One region of the Gluconacetobacter sp. genome, then DNA from elsewhere that is predicted to be linked to it. Evidence: predicted binding sites of a transcription regulator. Region 1 holds the regulator's gene; the other holds the start of a gene.
The links. Region 1 encodes LexA, which represses DNA repair genes until DNA is damaged. Its sites were predicted from a motif close to TGTTCTANNTANGTTC; they were not measured.

Region 1 (4,209 bases):
TCCCGCCGCCGCCGAATCGGGAATAGTACAATAGAGATTGGTAGCCTGCTGAGATGGGAGAACGACTGACCATGCAGATCGGCCGGATTGTGCGGCGGACCCTCCGTATGGTCGTCCCCCCTTCCCTGTTCATCGGCCTGACCGCCTATTTCGGCGTCAACGCCATGCAGGGCGACCATGGCATTCACAGCTATCAGGCACAGTTGCACCTGCTGGACGAGGCCCGCGCCGCACAGATGGACGCGGTCTCGGAACAGAATGCCTGGACCCGCCGGGTCAGCGGGTTGAAGGAAAAGGCGCTGGACCGCGACACGCTGGACGAACGGTCACGCGCAATGCTCAACTTGGCGCGCCCCGACGAACTCGTCATCCCCTACGGCCCGCACGACCGGCTGTTCTAGCCGGCTGTCTGCAACGTCCTCCCGCCGAAGATCCTGAGCGATATTCTCCGCGCTTCGCAGCATTCTCGCTCGGCGGGCCGGCTTGTCGAACAGCCGCAACCAAGCGCATGCGCGAACACAGCCCCCGAAACAAAAAAAGGCCGGCCACCCCGCAGGGTGCCCGGCCTTTTTTCGACCTATCCCACGCGAAACGCGCGGAATAGAGCGGATTATTTGATCTTCGCTTCGCGGAAGGCCACGTGCTTGCGCGCAACGGGGTCGTATTTCCGCATCTCGAGCTTGCCGGTCTGAGCACGGGCATTCTTCTTCGTGACGTAGAAATACCCGGTGTCTGCCGACGAGACGAGCTTGATCTGAATGGTGTTGGTCTTGGCCATGGAATCCTCAGCACTGCTCCGCCGCTGCTGGAACAATCAGGTGCAGCAGTGGTTCAAGTCGGCGGAAAATGCGCATACAGAGCCCCCAGGTCAAGCGTTAGTCGCACGAATCGAGCAGATATGTGTGCAGGCCCGTCGAATAAGGGAGAATTGGGACCGATGCTGAGTGTCGCCGAAGCCCAGGCACGTATCCTGGCAGACCTCGAACCCACGGGGCCGGAACTGGTACCCCTGGCCGATTCCTGGGGACGAATCGTCGCTGCCGACATCGTGGCCCGGCTGGACAACCCGCCGGCCGATGTCTCGTCCATGGATGGCTATGCGGTGCGGGCAGCCGATTGCACGCCGGGCGGCGTCCTGTCGCTGGTGGGCGAGAGCCCGGCGGGCCATCCCTTCGCCGGCCAGGTCGGCCCCGGTGAAACCGTGCGCATCTATACCGGCAGCCTGGTGCCCGATGGCGCCGACGCGATCCTCATCCAGGAAAACGCCCAGGAGGATAAAGGCGCGGTCACGGTCACCGTTCCACCGGGTTCCGGGCAGTATATCCGCCGCCAGGGGCAGGATTTCGCCCAGGGGCAGGTCGTCGTCCCGGCCGGACGGGCACTGACGGCGCGGGATATCGGGCTGGTGGCGGCGGCGAACCATGCCTGGGTTCCCGTGCGCCGACGCCCGGTCGTGGTCATCCTGTCCACAGGCGACGAAATCGCGCTGCCCGGCGAGCCGATCGCGCCGGGCGGCATCGCCAACTCCAACACCCCGATGCTCGCCGCCCTGGTGCGCGCCTGCGGCGGCGTCCCGGTCATGCTCCCGTCCGCACGGGATACCGCATCGGATATCGCCCGTCTGGCCCAGGGAATCGAAACCGCCGACCTGCTGCTGACGGCAGGCGGCGCCAGCGTCGGCCGCTACGACCTGGTGCAGCAGGGGCTGGAGCAGATCGGGCTCTCGGTCGATTTCTGGAAGATCGCCATGCGTCCCGGCAAGCCGCTGATGCATGGCCGGATCGGCCGGGTGCCGGTCCTGGGGCTGCCGGGCAATCCGGTGGCCGCCCTGGTCTGCGGCCTGGTCTTCGCCCTGCCGGCGATTCGCACGCTGGCCGGGCACACGGCCCCGCACCTGCCCGAGGATATGGCGATTCTGGGCGGCGACCTGCCGGAGAACGACCGGCGGGCCGATTATCTGCGCGCCACCCTCTCCCGCGCGCCGGATGGCGGCCTGATCGCAACGGCCTTCAGCCGCCAGGATTCGGCGATGCTGCACACACTGGCCAGCAGCGACGCCCTGATCATGCGTCCGCCTCACGCCCCCCCCGCACGCGCGGGCACGCCCTGCCGGATCATCAGGCTGGACACACTCTCGATCTGACCACCCATTTCCATAACGGCAATGATATTGACGGACGGGCGGGAACCAATATAGAACACAACAAGGCGGTTTCCTGTTTGTTCCCTTCTGTTGACAACGGATTGGCCGACTGACGGAACGACTGGGTCACGGGGTGCCAATGCTGACGCGCAAGCAACATGAACTGCTGCTGTTCATCGACCGGCACCTGAAACAGACGGGGTTCTCCCCCTCCTTCGACGAAATGAAGGATGCGCTGAACCTGCGATCGAAATCCGGCATCCACCGGCTGATCTCGGCGCTGGAGGAGCGGGGTTTCCTGCAACGTCGCCATCACCGCGCCCGGGCGCTGGAGGTCCTGCGCCTGCCGGAAATGGCCTCGCCCGCCACGCCACGGGAACCTGTCGGCGCCCCCATCGCGACCAGCCCGGCGCCAGAGGCGGTCGATCATTCTTTCGTGCCCAATGTCATCAAAGGCGATTTCGCCGGCCGGCTGGCGGGCGCCCCCATCGCGACCGATGCCGAGGCGGTCGGCCTGCCGTTCTACGGCCGTATCGCCGCCGGCCAGCCGATCGAGGCATTGCGCGAGACCGGGGCTCAGGTCTCGGTACCGATCAACCTGCTGGGTCGTGGCGATCACTACACGCTGGAAGTCGCCGGCGATTCGATGGTCGAGGCCGGGATTCTCGACGGCGACACCGTCATCATCCGCCGGGGCGACACCGCCAATAACGGACAGATCGTGGTCGCACTGATCGACGATCAGGAAGTCACGCTGAAACGGCTGCGTCGACGTGGCAGCACGATCGCCCTGGAACCCGCCAACGCCCGTTACGAATCACGCATCGTGCCGTCCGACCGGGTGCGCATCCAGGGGTCGTTGGTGGGTTTGCTGCGCCGTTATTGATGACGGTGTTAAGCAGCCTTTGAAATATCGGCGGCAGAGCCTCGGGCCTGCTGGCTCTGACAAATTGTCAGGCTTCCCGAACCATCAAACAAAGACCAAAGAAAACACCAAAGACCTGCCGCGCGAAGCGGCAGGTCGTCAGTGTGGTCAGTAAGGAGCCGGTCCCATAGGTCCCGCTCCATAGGCGTTCGCGATCACGTTGGAAATAATGCCCGTCGCCAGAGCCGTCAGCAGGAACTGGTTTCCATACTGGACCCAATAATATCCGGGCGGCGGCGCATAAAGGCCGCGATAACGCCGCCAATCCTGCACCTGCCACATGCCCGAACGCGGGCCGTCATAGCGATCCCCACGTCTCCACATCCGACCGCCGCCATATTGCGGACCGCGACGGTCATAGCCAGGCCCCCCGCCCGTGCATCACCGGGCCCCCCCACGACGCGGATGTTCTCCCTGGCCGCCCGGCCCGCCACGCCCGTCATACGCGCCTGGCCCACCACCGGGACCGCCACGACCGCGATTATCACCCTGGCCGCCCGGCCCGCCACGCCCGTCATATACGCCCGGCCTGCCACCAGGACCACCAGGACCGCCGGGACCATCCGGAGCACGCTGCGCGTCAGCAGTAACCGACGCGCCCACAATCAGACAGCCCAGAACCAGGCCGGTCACCAGTTTTGCTTTCACCGGATTCTCCTTTTACTGGCACGGATCATGTTGCCGACTTGTGGCGAAATCCAGACGCAATCCCGCATCCCGCGTTACAAGATGCCTGGAAAAAAGCGTGGCACAGCCACCCCGACCGTCACGTCCGCCCACACGCCCGGCACGCGGCCGGGATCGCCCTACCGATCGGCTTCCCGATATCAGAGCGCCGCGAACGACGGCAGCAGCCTGGCCAGTTCATCGACCTGCGCCGGGCCGATCCGGTCCAGATGGGGAAATTCCGCCAGCACCCGCGCGCCGCCGAACAGGGTAATGGCGCGTCGCGCCTCGGGGGACGGCGGCCCGTTCAACACCACCCCGGCAATGGCAATTCCCCGCCGACGCAGGGCCTGCAAGGTCAGCAGCGTATGGTTGATCGTCCCAAGCTGGCTGCGCGCGACCAGTACAACCGGCAGCGCGAAGCGGGCGATCAGGTCGATCATCATGCACGCCGGCGCAACGGGCACCATCACGC
Region 2 (4,209 bases), on a different contig from region 1:
AATGGATGGTGGAGAGGATCAGGTAATCTTCATCCAGCAGCGGCACGCCGGCCTGATCGGAAGTCGCGTCCGGCGGGTCCAGCGTCAGGTCGGTCAGGAACCGCTCGCGGGACGGATAGCCGCCCGCGATCTGTTCCAGTTGCCGCAGGTCGGACAGGCGGGTGGTCGCGTCCTCATGCAATCGTTCCAGATGGGGTTCATACCAGTGGCGGATCAGGCCGATTTCCGACGGCCAGCCGGCGGTGCGGTTGCGCAGGCCGTGCATCGTGTCGACAAATCCGGCCCAGCCTTCGCCCGCACGCGCCGGTGCCCTGACCTGCATCAGGGCGGCGATCGGGTCCGGCGCGTCCTGCATGGCGTCCAGCACACGCCGGGCCGAGGTGGGGCCTACGGCGGGCAGCAATTGCATCACCCGGAACCCGGCGACCCGGTCGCGTGGGTTTTCCGCAAAGCGCAGCATGGCCAGCACGTCCTTGACATGGGCGCTGTCGAGAAATTTCAGCCCGCCGAACTTCACAAACGGGATGTTGCGCCGCGTCAGTTCGACTTCCAGTGAGCCGCTATGGTGCGCGGCGCGGAACAGCACCGCCTGCTGCTTCAGCATCGTGCCCTGTTCGCGGTCTTCCAGCATCCGTTCGACGATATAGCGGGCCTGGTCGGAATCGTCCTTCACGCAGACCAGGCGGGGCAGGGCGTCGGATGCGCGGTCGGTCCACAGATTCTTGGTGAACCGTTCGGAGGCCCGTTCGATCACCGCGTTGGCGGCGGCGAGGATCGGCTGGCTGGAACGATAATTGCGCTCCAGCGTCAGCACGGTGGCCGGGGTAGGGAAGGCGGACGGGAAATCGAGGATGTTGCGCACCGTCGCGGCCCGGAAGGCATAGATGCTCTGGGCATCGTCGCCCACGACGGTCAGCCCCGCGCCGTCGGGCTTCATGCCCAGCAGGATCCTGGCCTGCAACCGGTTGGTGTCCTGATATTCGTCCACCAGCACATGGTCCCATGTCCCGCCGATTTCGGCGGCCAGGATCGGGTCGCCCATCATCTGCGCCCAGATCAGCAGCAGGTCGTCATAATCCAGCACGTTCTGGACCTGCTTGGCCGCGACATAGGTGCCGAACAGCGTCTTGAGCTGCTCCTGCCAGCCCGCGCACCACGGGTAATGCTTCAGCAGCACATCGGCCAGCGGTTGCCCGGCGTTCACCACGCGGGAATAGATCGCCAGACAGGTGCCTTTGGTCGGAAAGCGACTTTCGGTCCGGGAGAACCCCAGTTCGTGCCGGACCAGATTCATCAGGTCGGCGGAATCCTCGCGGTCATGGATCGAAAAGGCCGGGTCCATGCCGATCTGTTCGGCATGGGCGCGGATGATCCGCGCGCCGATCCCATGGAACGTGCCGGTCCAGCCCAGGGCACCGGCCAGCGCGCCGGCCCTGTCGCCCAGCACCTGGGCGCAGATCCGCTCCACCCGCCGTGCCATCTCGGCACTCGCGCGGCGTGAGAAGGTCATCAGCAGGATGCGGCGGGGATCGGCACCGTTGACGACCAGATGCGCGACACGGTGCGCCAGCGTGTTGGTCTTGCCCGATCCGGCCCCGGCGATGACCAGAAGAGGCGCGGCCGGAGGGGCTGTACCCTGTGCGACTCCGTGCATCACGGCGGCGCGTTGCGCGTCATTCAGCCTGTCGAGATATCCGTCGGCCACGATTGCTCCCGTAACGCCCTGAAAATGGGGTTATTCCCTGATGAGTGCCTGTAGTTTCCGCCATGGCGCGCTGTGGATCAAATAGGGCGGCCCGGTGCGAAAGTCGTTGACGCCTGTCCCTGATATGGAACAAATAGAGAACATAATGACCCGTCCACCGATTGGGAAGCCTCGGTGGAACGCCATGGATGGACTGTCCTGCCACATGCCCGCATCCGAATCCCGTCCCGCGCTGGAGGTGCTGCGGGAGCAGATCAGTCGTCTGGAAGGCCGCTCGGGGCGCAGGCGGGCTGTCCTGCCATTCGGTCTGGATGAGATCGACAGCCGGTTGCCGGGCGGGGGGCTGATGCTGGGCGCTCTTCATGAAGTGGCGGGGGGTGGATGCGATGCCCTGCATGCCGCTGCGGCCGGCCAGTTCGCGGCAGGGATCGCGGGGCGCACGCGGGGAAAAGTGCTGTGGATCGTCAGCCGTCAGGATGTGTTCGCGCCGGCCCTGATGCAGGTAGGGCTGTCGGGGCGACGGGTCATCTATGTCGAGGCCCGGTCGGATGTGGATGTGCTGGCCTGCTTCGAGGAGGGACTGCGACATGGCGGCCTGGGGGCCGTGGTGGCGGAAGTGGCGCGGCTGTCGATGACGGCGTCGCGCCGCCTGCAACTGGCGGCCGAGACCTCCGGGGCGCTGGGCATCGCGCTCCGGCGCTGGAGGCGGCCGACCGGGGCGGCCGATTTCGGTCAGTCGACGGCCAGCGTCACGCGCTGGCGGGTGTCGGTTCTGCCATCGGTCGCGCTGCCGGTGCCCGGTGTGGGGCGGCCACGCTGGCGGCTGGAACTGATCCGGGCACGGGCCGGGGATGAAGCCATTTTTGAAGTGGAGGCTTGCGATGGCCAGGGGAGACTTGCCCAGAGCGGGCTTGTCGAGAATCGTCTCGCTCTACCTGCCGTTCTGGCCGACGGATCGGATCAGGAAGCGGTTGGGCGCCGACGCGCCCGCGCCTGAGGCCGCGCTGGCGCTGGTGGGCCGTGTGGGACGGCGCCGGGTCGTGCGCTCGGTCGATCTCGTCGCCCGCAAGGCGGGGTTGTGTCCTGGTACGCCGGTGGCCAAGGCACAGGCGCTGTATCCCGATCTGACCATCATGGACGCCGATCCGCAGGGGGACCGCGAGGGGCTGAAAAAATTGGCCCTGTGGTTCCAGCGCCGCATGGCCCCTGTCGTGGCCGTCGACCCGCCGGATGGCATTGTGCTGGATACGACGGGGGCCGATCACCTGCATGGGGGCGAGCAGGCCATGCTGGCGGCGATGGTCCAGCGGCTGCGGCGCACCGGGGTCACGGCCAAGGCAGCCGTTGCCGATAGTTTGGGGGCCGCCCATGCGCTGGCGCGCTACGGGCGGGCGCGGATGCTGGTCGTACCCCCCGGCGAGGCCGCCGCCGCGATGGCCGATCTGCCCATCGCGGCACTGCGCCTGCCCGATGATATCGTCGATGGGCTGCATGCTCTTGGCGTGTCCCGCATCGGCCCGCTTGCCGGTATGCCGCGCGCGCCGTTGGCACTGCGTTTCGGGCCGGAGGTCGCGCGCCGGCTGGACCAGGCATTCGGGCGGGTGGCGGAGGCCATCGTCCCGATCCGCCCCGTCGAACCGGTAGAGGTCAGCCGGAATTTCGCCGAGCCGATCGGTGCCGCCGAGACGATCGCGCGCATGATCGGCACGCTGGTGCCGCCCCTCTGCCAGTTGCTGGAAGAGCGCGGGCAGGGTGGCCGGTGTTTCGACCTGCTGCTGCACCGCGTAGACAGCCGCGCCGAGGCGATCCGGATTACCACCGCCCAGCCGGTGCGGGCCGCCGGAAGGCTGGTCCGGCTCCTGTGCGAAAAGATCGAGACGATCGACCCTGGTTTCGGGATCGAACGGATGGTGCTGACGGTGTCGTGGGCCGAGCCGATGGGCGTGCGTCAGGCCATGTCGTTGCTGGACGAGGCGGATGAGCCTGATGTTTCGGGCCTGATCGACAGTCTGGCCAATCGCGTGGGTACGCAGGCGCTGTATCGCTTTATGCCGGTCGAAAGCGACATGCCCGAACGCTCTTTCTGCCGCGTGCCGGCGCTGGCACCGGACGAGGCGAAGGACTGGCCGGATCACTGGCCGCGTCCGATGCGCCTGCTGCCCCGGCCCGAGCCCGTGCTCGCCATGGCCGAATTGCCCGATCAGCCGCCGGTCTTCTTTATCTGGCGCGGTGTCCGGCGGAAGGTGCGATGCGCCGACGGGCCGGAGCGCGTGTTCGGCGAATGGTGGAAAGGGGATGCCGAACTCACCACGGCCCGTGACTATTTCCGGGTGGAAGATACATCCGGCGAGCGGTTCTGGATCTACCGGGCCGGCGATGGGGAACATGGCGAAACCGGGTCGCAGGGCTGGTTCCTGCACGGGATCTTCGGATGACCCGCTATGCCGAATTGCAGGTGACGAGTTATTTTTCCTTCCTGCGCGGTGCGTCGTCGCCGGCCGAAC

Region 2: ABF821_RS07780 (ImuA family protein) is a predicted target of LexA. The motif match lies at 1,833-1,848, and genes of this name have one in related genera.

What each region holds. Positions count from the first base shown of each region.
Region 1 is NZ_JBDNXE010000080.1:4,626-8,834, forward strand. It holds gene ABF821_RS14060 (FtsB family cell division protein) at 72-401, shown strand; gene rpmG (50S ribosomal protein L33) at 611-778, opposite strand; gene glp (gephyrin-like molybdotransferase Glp) at 938-2,143, shown strand; gene lexA (transcriptional repressor LexA) at 2,283-3,029, shown strand; gene ABF821_RS14080 (RcnB family protein) at 3,177-3,392, opposite strand; gene bioD (dethiobiotin synthase) at 3,896-4,209, opposite strand, start outside.
Region 2 is NZ_JBDNXE010000030.1:21,272-25,480, reverse strand. It holds gene ABF821_RS07785 (ATP-dependent helicase) at 1-1,705, opposite strand, end outside; gene ABF821_RS07780 (ImuA family protein) at 1,911-2,702, shown strand; gene ABF821_RS07775 (DUF6504 family protein) at 2,719-4,140, shown strand; gene ABF821_RS07770 (error-prone DNA polymerase) at 4,137-4,209, shown strand, end outside.